DNA from 2 places in the Paenarthrobacter sp. NPDC090522 genome. Region 1 is predicted to be linked to the other one. Evidence: predicted binding sites of a transcription regulator. Region 1 holds the regulator's gene; the other holds the start of a gene.

Region 1 (5,617 bases):
GTTCGCAGGACTGAGGCCGTGGCCCAGGAATTCCGCCAACGCCTCCCGCAATTCAGTGAACTCGCGGTCGGGGTAACGGTTCAGTCCGGTGGCCGCTGCGGCCACGGCTTCGGTGATCGCGGCCTGGACATCGGCGGGCACTCCATGGGTGTTCTCGTTGACGTTGAGCAGAATCGGAACGTCAAGCTGCGGTGCGCCGTAGGGGCTCAGTCCACGCAGGTTGGTCCGGAGGGGAAGTCGGTCGAGTCGCTCAAGCTGGTCAGTCACCCCACCAGTTTAAGGTGCGCCGGTGAGTGCCCTGTAACTGTGACGCCGGAGAGGATCCGCGCCACCGTCCGTATGGACTACTTGGCAGGAACAAACAATTGCTGACCGGGGGTGATGCGTCCGCCACGGAGATCATTCAGCTGGATGATCTCCGTGATGACGTCCCGCGGGTCACGCTCGGGTGCGGCAGCCCCTGCAATGCCCCACAGGGACTGACCGGGCTGCACGGTGACACTGACGGCGACTGGCGGTTGCAGTTGCGACGGGGAATCCGAGGCCTTGGCCGGCGAGTTCAGGAAGCCCGCAAACGTGAGCAGCGCGGCCACGAGCAACATGGCCGGGATGCCAAAGAAAACGATCCGCCCGCGCCGGGTGAGCCGGATGCGGGTGGGTACCGGCGCGTTGCGGAACTCGTGGAACGTTGTGACTGCGGACATGAGCTGAGCCCTTCTGAGCGATTGCCTGGTCCCGGGGAACCAGGACCCTGCTGCCAATACCTTGTGTTCGTTGGTCTCGCCGCGATATTCGAACACTTCCTTCGAACATCTCGGCTTCGATCCGGATTACTAGAACACATATTCGAACCTTGCTATGACATTTTTAGCACTTATCAACGAACGGTGTCGAGACTCGCTAGAACAAATGTTTGATAAACGCTGGTGCCTGGCCTACGTTTGAGGGAAGAAACAGGCACAAAAGCAGTGCATCAGGAGGGTCTGACATTTTTGACCCACATCCCGGCAGCACTCAGAACGCCGCCGGGCGGAACGGAAGGGCAATGGCGAACATGGCAGCGAAGGCCACAGGCGGCGGGGCACCCCTGCGGAGCCAACAGCCCACCAAAAGTCCCAAAAGCCTGACTGTCCGTCAGAAGAAGATCCTCGAGACCATCCAGCGCTCCGTCAATGACAACGGCTACCCGCCCAGCATGCGCGAAATCGGGGATACGGTGGGATTGGCCAGCCTCTCGAGCGTCACCCACCAGTTGTCCCAGCTGGAAAAACTCGGCTACCTCAGGAGGGACCCCAAGCGTCCTCGCGCCATGGAAGTCCTCATGCCACTGACCCTTGACGGTGGTGCCACCATCCCGGGAGTGGAAGCCCCCGCAACGTTGCGCAGTACCGGCGGCCTCGCCGTCACCGAGCTGGCAAGTGCCAGCGACACCGCGATGGTTCCCCTGGTGGGCCGCATCGCTGCCGGTGGCCCGATCCTGGCCGACCAGACCGTGGAGGACGTCCTGCCCCTCCCGCGGCAATTGGTGGGCCATGGCGAACTCTTCATGCTGAAGGTCGCCGGTGATTCCATGATCGACGCCGCCATCTGCGATGGCGACTGGGTTGTTGTCCGCCGGCAGAATGACGCCATCAACGGCGATATCGTGGCAGCCCTCCTGGACGACGAGGCCACGGTCAAGACATTCCGCCAACGCGACGGCCACACTTGGCTCCTCCCCCAGAACACCCAGTACGAGCCCATCCTCGGCGATCAAGCCACCATCATGGGCAAAGTCGTGTCGGTGTTGCGCTCCCTTTAAGGGCCATCCTCCAGAAGGTCTGTTCGAAGACCCGCGTCGGCACACACTGCTTCAGGGGTGCCCGCGCCAGCGGTGGCGGGCACCCCTGAAGAATCGTCTTATCGCCCGCTCCGGGCCAGCCTTTGCAAGGCGCCCTGGACGGTCTTCCGGTCGGTCGTGGCCCAGAAGGGCGGCAAGGCAGCCCGCAGGAAGCCGCCGTACCTTTCGGTGGAAAGCCTCGAGTCGAGTATCGCCACCACGCCCTTGTCTCCCGTAGACCGGATCAACCGGCCTGCTCCCTGCGCCAGGCGGATTGCGGCATGGGTCGCCGAGACGGCCATGAACCCGTTTCCACCGGACTGAGCCACAGCACGCGACCTTGCCGTCATCAGGGGATCATCGGGCCGTGGGAAGGGGATCCTGTCAATGACCACCAGGCGGCACGAGCCACCCGGCACGTCCACCCCCTGCCACAGGGACATGGTGCCGAAAAGGCACGTATCGGGTTCGTCAGCGAACTGTTTCACCAGCGCTGCCATGGTGGATTCTCCTTGGCACAGGATGTCCACATCGAGCCGCAGCCGCATGGCTTCCGCGGCTTCCTCGGCTGCCCGCCGGGACGAAAACAGGCACAACGCTCCGCCGCCGGAGGCACGGATGAGGTCCTCAAGCTCGTCGAGGGCTTCGGGCGAGGTGCCGCGTCCGGGCTTGGGCAAGTGCTTCGCCACGTAGAGGACGCCCTGCTTCGGATAGTCAAAGGGCGATCCCACGTCCAAGCCTGTCCAGCTGGGAGCTCCGTCCCCCAGCAGGCCCAGCCCGCCCGCGGCCGGCTCGAACGCCGACCCGATGGCCAGCGTGGCGGACGTCAGAACCACCGTGTGGCCCGCAAACAGCCCTTCCCGGAGGCGTCCGGCCACGCTCAGGGGAGCAATATTAATGAGTGCGGGAGCTGTTTCGTCAGGCGGCGAGTAGCCCTGCTGGGGATCGAAAGTGCTGTTCCTGGAGAACCACACCACTTCACGATTTTCCTTCGCGGCCAGCAACCGCTCCGATAGTTCCAGAATGAGCATGAGCCGCGAACGGGCCAACTGGCGTCCACCGTCCACGGCGTTCGACGAATCCGTTTTCGAATCGGACAGGGCGGCCCTGGTGGCGTCCCGGAGCTGGTCCAGGCAATCAAGTTGTTCGTCGTTGAGGCCGTTGGGCACCAAGCCGCTTGGAACACCAACAAGGGCCATGTCCAACCTGTCCGCGGCCGCGTTCAGGGCATCGACGGTGATGGCCGTGTGCTTGCGTGCGCTTGAGGCCGCAGCATGGATCATGGCCACGGACAACTGGCCGGACACGGCTCCCGTGACCCGGTCCTGGAGTTCGTGGGCTTCGTCCACCACCACCACGTCATACTCCGGAAGGACTGCCAGTCCCTCAAAGGCGCTCACGGCGAGCATCGCGTGGTTGGTGACCACCACATCGGCTTCCGCCGCCCGGGCGCGTGCCTGCTCGCTGAAGCACTCCTCCGCCAGGGGACACTTCTGCGCCCCCAGGCATTCCATCGAGGTAACTGAAACCTGGCGCCATGCACGGTCTGTCACACCCGGCATCAGTTCGTCGCGGTCGCCCGTGGCGGTCTTCTCCGCCCACTCGCGCAGCCGCACTACTTCCTTGCCCAGTTGCGACGACGGCCCGCCCAGCGATGCGGCGAAGTGCGGCACGCTGGTGTCCTCTCCGAGGGAGAAAAGCTGTCCCTCGGAGGGTTCTTCGCTGGGAAACCCGCCCTCGAGCTTTTGCAGGCACACGTAGTTGGCCCGGCCCTTGACGAGCGCCACATTCACTGGCCGTTCCAGGGCCGGGTTGATGGTCTCCAGCAGACGGGGAAGGTCCCTCCCCACGATCTGCGTCTGGAGGGCCAGGGTGGCGGTGGACACCAGCGTGGGCTTGTTGCTGTCCATGGAATGGGCGATCAACGGGATCAGGTAAGCCAACGACTTACCCGTTCCCGTTCCCGCCTGGACCAGCAGGTGTTCCCCGGACTCGATGGCCCGGGCAACGTGCTTGGCCATTTCATGCTGGCCAGTGCGGCTTTGGCCGCCCATGCCTGCAACAGCCTTGTCCAACAGCTCGAGGGTGAACTTCTCCCCCACCGACGCAGCGGGTTCCGCCGCCACCTTCTCAACCATTGCTGACGAACGACTCCAGCTCGGCGGCCAGGCCCTCGCGGACCATCGCCACCACGCGCGTGCCGTCTTCCTCGTGCTCAAGGCTAAGGATTTCGGCGTCGGAGTTATGCAGCTTGTTGATCAGCTCGCCGCGGTTGTAGGGAATGAGCACCTCCAGCCGGACGCCCGGCCGCGGGATCGACTGGCTGATGGTCTCCAGGAGTTCGGCAATTCCCTCCCCCGTGCGGGTCGAAACGACGGCGTGGCGCGGTTCCTTCTGCCTGAGGCGCTCAACGACGAACGGATCCGCCACGTCCACCTTGTTCAAGACGATGATTTCCGGAACCTTCCGGGCATCGACTTCGCTGAAGACTGTCCGCACAGCCGCAATCTGACCTTCGGGATCAGGGTGCGAGGCATCGACGACGTGCAGGATCAGGTCCGAATCCGCCACTTCCTCGAGCGTTGAACGGAATGCCTCAACCAACTGTGTGGGCAGTGAGCGGACGAACCCCACGGTGTCGGCCAAGGTGTAACCGATACCGTCAGGCGTTTGGGCCTTGCGGACCGTGGGATCCAACGTGGCGAACAGCGCGTTCTCCACCAGGACACCGGCATCCGTCAGGCGGTTGAGCAGTGAGGACTTGCCGGCGTTGGTGTAGCCGGCGATCGCGACGGAAGGAACGGCATGACGACGGCGGTTGGCCCGCTTGGTCTCGCGCGCCGGCTTCATCGCGGCGATCTCCCGACGCAGCTTGGCCATCCGGGTACGGATGCGGCGGCGGTCGAGTTCGATCTTGGTTTCACCGGGACCACGGGAACCCATGCCGGCGCCTGCGCCACCCACCTGCCCACCGGCCTGGCGGGACATGGAGTCACCCCAGCCGCGGAGCCTGGGGAGCAGGTATTCCAGCTGGGCCAGTTCCACTTGGGCCTTGCCCTCACGGCTCTTTGCATGCTGGGCGAAGATATCCAGGATCAACGTGGTGCGGTCAACAACCTTAACCTTCACGATGTCCTCCAGGCCACGCCGCTGGGACGGCGAAAGCTCGGTGTCCACAACCACCGTGTCGGCTCCGGTGGAGGCGACGATTGCCTTGAGCTCCTGGGCCTTGCCGGACCCCAGGAAGGTTCCAGGGTCAGGCTTGGTCCGGCGCTGGACCAGCCCATCCAGGACTTCCGAACCGGCGGTTTCAGCAAGCGCCGCGAGCTCCCGCAGGGAATTCTCGGCATCGGCCAAGGTGCCCTCGGTCCAGAGGCCTGCGAGGACCACTCGTTCAAGGCGCAACTGCCGGTACTCAACCTCGGTGACATCCTCGAGTTCCGTGGAAAGGCCTGCCGTCCGGCGGAGCGCGCGGCGTTCAGCAAGGTCTTCCTGCTCGCCGTCGAAAATGCTGTGCTCCTGGTCAAGCGTGGAGATCGCTTGGGCCTTGCCAAGAACGCCCTTGGCGTCAGGATCCCCGGATGCCTGCGCTGGGACATCCTTGGACAAAATCCGGTCGATGACGGCCTGGATCTCTTCAGGACTCATGTCCTGGGCGTCGGAATCGGATCCGGAGTGCTTCTGGGTGGTCATGGTCTCCTTAGACTGTTCGGCAATTCCAGAATAATGCTGTTTGCTGTGCGGCGCGTCGGTATTCGCGCTGGGCTGACGTGCTTGGGCCAAAAGGGCCTCCTGGAG
Region 2 (5,617 bases), on a different contig from region 1:
CCGGTTCGGTGTGCGAGGGTGCCTGCTCGTTGATGATCACGCGGGCCTGGCCCATGGTCCACAGCTGGACATCCTTGGTGCGGTGGCGGCCCTCGAATTCGAAGCCGAGCTGGCCAAGGAGCTTCTCCAGTTGGGCGGTGTCGTCCGCCTTGACCTCGGCGAAGTTGAAGCCTGCCGGCTCGTTCACCTTGGGCAGCGTGGCCAGTTCCATGGGATAACGACGGCGGCCGGGACTGCCGTTGCCGGCTGCGGTTTGACTGGACGTGCCCGCCAGCCACTTGGCGCTCTGTTCCTCGAGCCAGATGAGCGAGCGCATGGCATCCACGGCCGTCCGCTCAACGTCCGACTGCCGGAACACATCGTTGAAAACTTCGAGGGACACCGGACCGGTGTAGCCCGCCCGGACCACGTGGCCCATGAACTTGGCGAGCTCGAACTGTCCCTCCCCGGGGAAAACACGGTAGTGACGGCTCCAGGACAGCACATCCATGGAGAGCTTGGGAGCATCGGCCACCTGGACGAAGAAGATCTTCTCCGCGTTGATGTCCTCGATCGGGGCAGTGTCCCAGTCGCGCGAAAGAATGTGGAACGAGTCCAGGCAGGTGCCCAGGTTGGGGTGGTCCACCATCTCCACCAGGCGGTAGGCGTGCTCGTAGTCATTGACGTACTTGCCCCACGCGAGTGCCTCGTACGCCACCTTGACGCCGTGGCCCCCCGCCAGTTCGGCGAGTTCGCGGAGCTGTTCGGCCCGCAGTTCGTCATTGTCGATGGTTGCCGTAGCCACGTTGGAGCACACCAGGATGGTGTCCATGCCCAGGCGTTCCATCAGGTTGAACTTCGCCTCGGCCCGCTTGAGGTTGGCCTTCAGCAGGTCCGGAGTGACGCCGTCGAAATCGCGGAACGGCTGGTACAGGTCAAGGCCCAGGCCCAGGTCTGCCGCCATCTTCCGGACATCCTCCGGGCTGAGCGAGGACGTGACGAGGTCCTGCTCGAAGATTTCAATGCCGTCGAAGCCCGCGATGGCGCAGGCCTGCATCTTCTCCTTCAGCGTCCCGGAGAGGCAGACGGTTGCGATTCCGGTGCGCATCAGTGGGCCGCCTTTGCCAGTGCGGGTGCTTGCTCTTCGGAAGCGATGAGTTCAAGGAAATGTTCACGCATGCGGTCGCGGTCAGCGTCCTTTCCGGTAAAGATCTTGAAGGCGTCCGCCGCCTGCCCAACTGCCATGCGGCCGCCGTCGAGCACTTCGCAGCCTTTGGCGCGCGCTTCGCGGACCAGCTGCGTTTCGATGGGGCGGTAGACGATGTCCGCCACCCAGTGGCGGGCTTCCAGGAGCTCGATGTCCAGCGGCAGGCCCGGGTGCGCGGCCATGCCGATGGGGGTGCAGTGCACCAGGCCGTCGGCGAGGGGCATGACCTGTCCCAGTTCGGCGATGCTCCGCGGGGTGACTGTCGCGGCGGGGAAGAGTTCGCTGAGTTCGGCTGCCCGTTCCGCGGCACGCTCAGGGTCCATGTCCACGAGATCCAGCTGCCTGGCGCCTGCCTTGAGCAAGGCGTACGCGACGGCGGATCCGGCACCCCCCGCGCCCAACTGGACGACGCGATCGAGCTTGGCCTCCGGAAGCCCGTCGGCGAGCGCCGAACCGAAACCGGAGTAGTCCGTGTTGTGGCCGATGAACCGGCTGTCGTGGATCAAGACCGTATTGACGGCGCCCAGGCGACGGGCGTCGTCGGAAATTTCGTCCAGGTGCTCCAGCACCAGCTGCTTGCACGGATGCGTGATGTTGAGGCCGTTGAAGCCCATCTGCCGGGCCGCTTCGAGCAGACCCCCGACGGCGGTAGCCGGCAGTGCGAGCTCCAGCAGGTCGATGGGGCGGTACAGCAAGCGAAGGCCCTGCACATCGGCCTCGCGTTCATGCATGGGCGGAGTGAGCGAGGGCATCACGCCTTCGCCAATCAGGCCCACCAGAACGGATTCGGCTCGGTTGCTCATCCTCAAGCTCCTTTTACTTTCACGTACCGCCGGTGCGTATCAACGCGGTCCCGACCGGACGTATGACTCAGGTTACTACAGTTGTTCATATTCCGCACGCTTGTTCTTATCGCGAACATTTCGGTTGCACCTGCACCCAACTGGGTCGCAATTAAGCGCGTTTAGAGCGGTCAAAACGCGCACAAATGCGACCCAGTTGGGTCAGCGCTGCGGGAGGCGGGCCGCGAGTTCTGCCGCGGCCTCCTGCAGGGTGGGGACGTGCGCCACGAGCTCCTCCATGGTCAGGCGGAACACTGGAACAGCGACGGCGATCGACGCAAAAGCGTTGCCCTGCGAGTTGAGAATCGGCACGGCCACGGCACGCATGCCGATCTCGTTCTCCTCATCCATCACGGCATAGCCCTGGCGGCGGACCTGCCCGATTTCCTCGCGGAACTTGTCCCGGTCGGTGATGGAGTGCTCAGTCAGGGCCTCAAGGGGAAGTTCTTCGAGCAGCCGCTTGCGCTCGATCTCCGTCTCGAACGCAACGATCGCCTTGCCCACGGACGTGGTGTGCAAGGCGCCGAGGTGTCCGGGGTCGCTCGTGACCCGGAAGGACTTGGGTCCGTCCACCTTGTTCACCGTGAGGTGATGGTCGCCGTCGCGAACGGAGAGGATGGTGGCCTCATGGGTGCGTTCGGTAACCCGTTGCAGTACAGGCAGTGCAGTTGCCGCAAAACCGTGATGATTGGAAACGCGCTGGCCGAGCTGGAACACGCGGAGGCCCAGATGGTACCGGCGGCCGTCCGGCTCGTAGTCCACAAAGCCGTCCCTCGTCAGCGAGCCCAGCAGGCGATAGGTGGTACTGAACGGCAGGCTCGCACTCCTGGCAAGATCCGCAGCACTTGCCCCCTTCGGCTCGTTGCCCAGCAGTACCAAAAGGCTCAAGGCCTTGCCGACCATGTCGGTCTTTGTGTCCTCTTTCACACTCATAGGAGAAATGCTCTCACATTGTGAGAGCTATTTCTAGATGGTGATTACTTCTCTTGACAAGTGACCGCACTCACAGCCACTATTGCTGTATTACACAAGTAGCTCTCACCATGTGGTTACTTATCGGGAAGCTCAGGCCGCACCTCGCCCGGGATCTCCGCACAGCTTTATCCGCGACATCGTCGTCACAGAAGGAACACCCCCATGAGCCAAACAATGCCGTCAGCGACGCCAGGCACAGAAACAACCAAGGGAACGCCCAAGAAAGCCGCACTCGCCAGCTTCCTCGGCAGCGCCGTTGAGTACTACGACTTCTTCATCTTCGGATCGGCCGCCGCGCTGATCTTCCCGCACGTTTTCTTCCCGGATGCGGACGCCAACGCCGCCATCATGTCCTTCGCGACCTTTGGCTTCGCCTACGTCGCTCGCCCGGTGGGCGCCATTATCCTGGGCCACTTCGGTGACCGGATCGGCCGCCAGAAGGTCCTGATGTTCACGCTGGTCCTTATGGGTGCGGCAACCTTTGTGATCGGCTGCCTGCCGGACTTCAAGACCATCGGCTGGTGGGCACCCGTACTGCTGGTGCTGGCCCGCCTGGCCCAGGGTCTCTCCGCCGCCGGCGAGCAGGCCGGCGCCTCCTCCATGACGCTGGAGCACGCTCCGGACAACCGCCGTTCGTTCTTCACTTCCTGGACCCTCACCGGAACGCAGGGTGGACAGATCCTGGCAGCGCTCGTCTTCATCCCGGTCGTGGCACTTCCCGACGAGATCAAGTACGGCATCGGCTGGCGCATCCCGTTCTGGCTCAGTGCCGTGGTGGTGATGGTGGCCTACTTCATCCGCCGCACCCTGCACGAGCCGCCCGCATTTGCCGAGGCCAAGAAGAACAACCAAATCGCAAAACTGCCCATCGCCGACCTCCTGAAGCTGCACTGGCGCGACGTCCTCCGCGTGGTGTGCTGCGCCTTCATCGCCGCCGTCAGCACGGTGTTCGGAACCCTGGCCATCAAGTACGCCCAGGACGTAGCCCACGTGAACAGCACCATTACGCTGTGGCTGGTGGTTGCGGCCAACATCGTGGCACTTGGCACCCAGCCCCTGTTCGGCATGCTGGCGGACAAGATCGGCCGCAAGCCCGTGTTCGTCTACGGAGCCCTGGCCAGCGCCATCATGACACCGGTCTTCCTCCTGACCCTCGAAGGCGGCAATGTGCCGCTGATGTTCCTGGTCTCGATCGTGTTCTTCTCGTTCGGTTATGCCGCAGCCAACGCCGTCTGGCCGTCGTTCTATGGAGAAATGTTCAGCACCAAGGTCCGTTTCTCCGGCCTGGCCATCGGCACGCAGCTCGGCTTCCTCATGGCAGGCTTCGCTCCGGCAATCGTTACGGCCATGGGCGGAACCAAGGCCGGCGGATGGGTCCAGATCTCCATCTTCAGCGGCATCATCTGCGTGATCGCCGCCGTCTCCGCCCTGACGGCCCGTGAATCCGCAAAGGTCCCGACGGCCCAACTCGGCCTGCACAAGTAGTCCAGCCTGTAGCGGAGGAGCGCTCCTTCCCGGCTCCTGGGAGCGCCCACCAGTGACGACACACAGAAATGCCCGGCATGTTCCCCAACATGCCGGGCATTTCAGCGTCCCGCGCAACCTGATTGCGGAGCACGCAGCGCGAGTAGGCGAAGGAATGCTGGCGGGACTACCGCGGATTCAGGGCCACCGGCTTGAACTTGGCTGCGCCGGTCCCGGAGTACAGCAGCAACGAGCCATCCCCGGCTACCCCCACCACTGAGGGGTCGCCAGTCCCGGTAAATCCGTTGCCCAACGCCGCGATGCCGGAGAACATGTTCCATCCGGACCCGAGGTAGGAACGCGACAGGAAGCCACCGGATCCGTCGCCCGGGTAAAGCCACAATCCACCATCGCTGCTCCGGCCCAGGATGTCCTCCCGGCCATCGCCATTGAAGTCGCCGGCCTGCAGCACCAGGTTGAACATGTCCCAGCCGGAGCCGATCTGTTTCCGGGCCAGGAACCCGCCGCTGCCATTCCCGGGATAGGCCCACAACGTTCCATCCGAGGACGCCGCCACGATGTCCGGCTTTCCGTCACCGGTGAAATCGCCGGGGGCCAGCATTTGCGTGAACCACTGCCACCCCGTACCAATCTGCTTCCGGGCCAGGAACTGCCCCTTGCCGTCCGTCGGGTAAAGCCACAGCGTCCCATCGGTCGCCCGCGCCACGAGGTCGGGACGTGAATCGCCGTCGAAATCGCCGGCGCTGAGCACCGTGGTGAACATGTTCCACCCCGTCCCGATCTGCTTGCGCGGCAGGAAGCCCCCCGAACCGTTTCCCGGGTAAAGCCACAGAACGCCGTCCTTGCCACGCGCCAGGACGTCAGCCACGCCGTCGCCGTCGAAATCGCCGGCCTCCCAGACCTGGCTGAAAGCGGTCCAGCCGGCACCGATGGCAAGACGGTCAGCGAAACCGCTGCCGTCGCCCGGGTACAGGGTCATGCCGCCGCCCGGCGCGGCCGCCAGGACATCCGCTGACTTGTCACCCGTCAGGTCCGGGCCGCCGATGAGGTCGCCGGCACCGTTCCAACCACTTCCGACGGCGGCACGCGGCTTGAAGCCGCCCTCACCGTCGCCGGGGTAGACATAGAG

Evidence for each region. Region 1 encodes LexA, which represses DNA repair genes until DNA is damaged. Its sites were predicted from a motif close to TCGAACANNTGTTCGA; they were not measured.
Region 2: ACIQT2_RS14330 (shikimate dehydrogenase) is a predicted target of LexA. The motif match lies at 2,082-2,097, and genes of this name have one in related genera.

The regions. Positions count from the first base shown of each region.
Region 1 is NZ_JBIVXL010000003.1:37,245-42,861, forward strand. It holds gene ACIQT2_RS04095 (histidinol-phosphate transaminase) at 1-267, opposite strand, end outside; gene ACIQT2_RS04100 (LysM peptidoglycan-binding domain-containing protein) at 345-704, opposite strand; gene lexA (transcriptional repressor LexA) at 1,055-1,801, shown strand; gene ACIQT2_RS04110 (ATP-dependent DNA helicase) at 1,900-3,957, opposite strand; gene hflX (GTPase HflX) at 3,950-5,512, opposite strand.
Region 2 is NZ_JBIVXL010000010.1:18,040-23,656, forward strand. It holds gene ACIQT2_RS14325 (bifunctional sugar phosphate isomerase/epimerase/4-hydroxyphenylpyruvate dioxygenase family protein) at 1-1,087, opposite strand, end outside; gene ACIQT2_RS14330 (shikimate dehydrogenase) at 1,087-1,989, opposite strand; gene ACIQT2_RS14335 (IclR family transcriptional regulator) at 2,191-2,961, opposite strand; gene ACIQT2_RS14340 (MFS transporter) at 3,166-4,488, shown strand; gene ACIQT2_RS14345 (FG-GAP-like repeat-containing protein) at 4,655-5,617, opposite strand, start outside.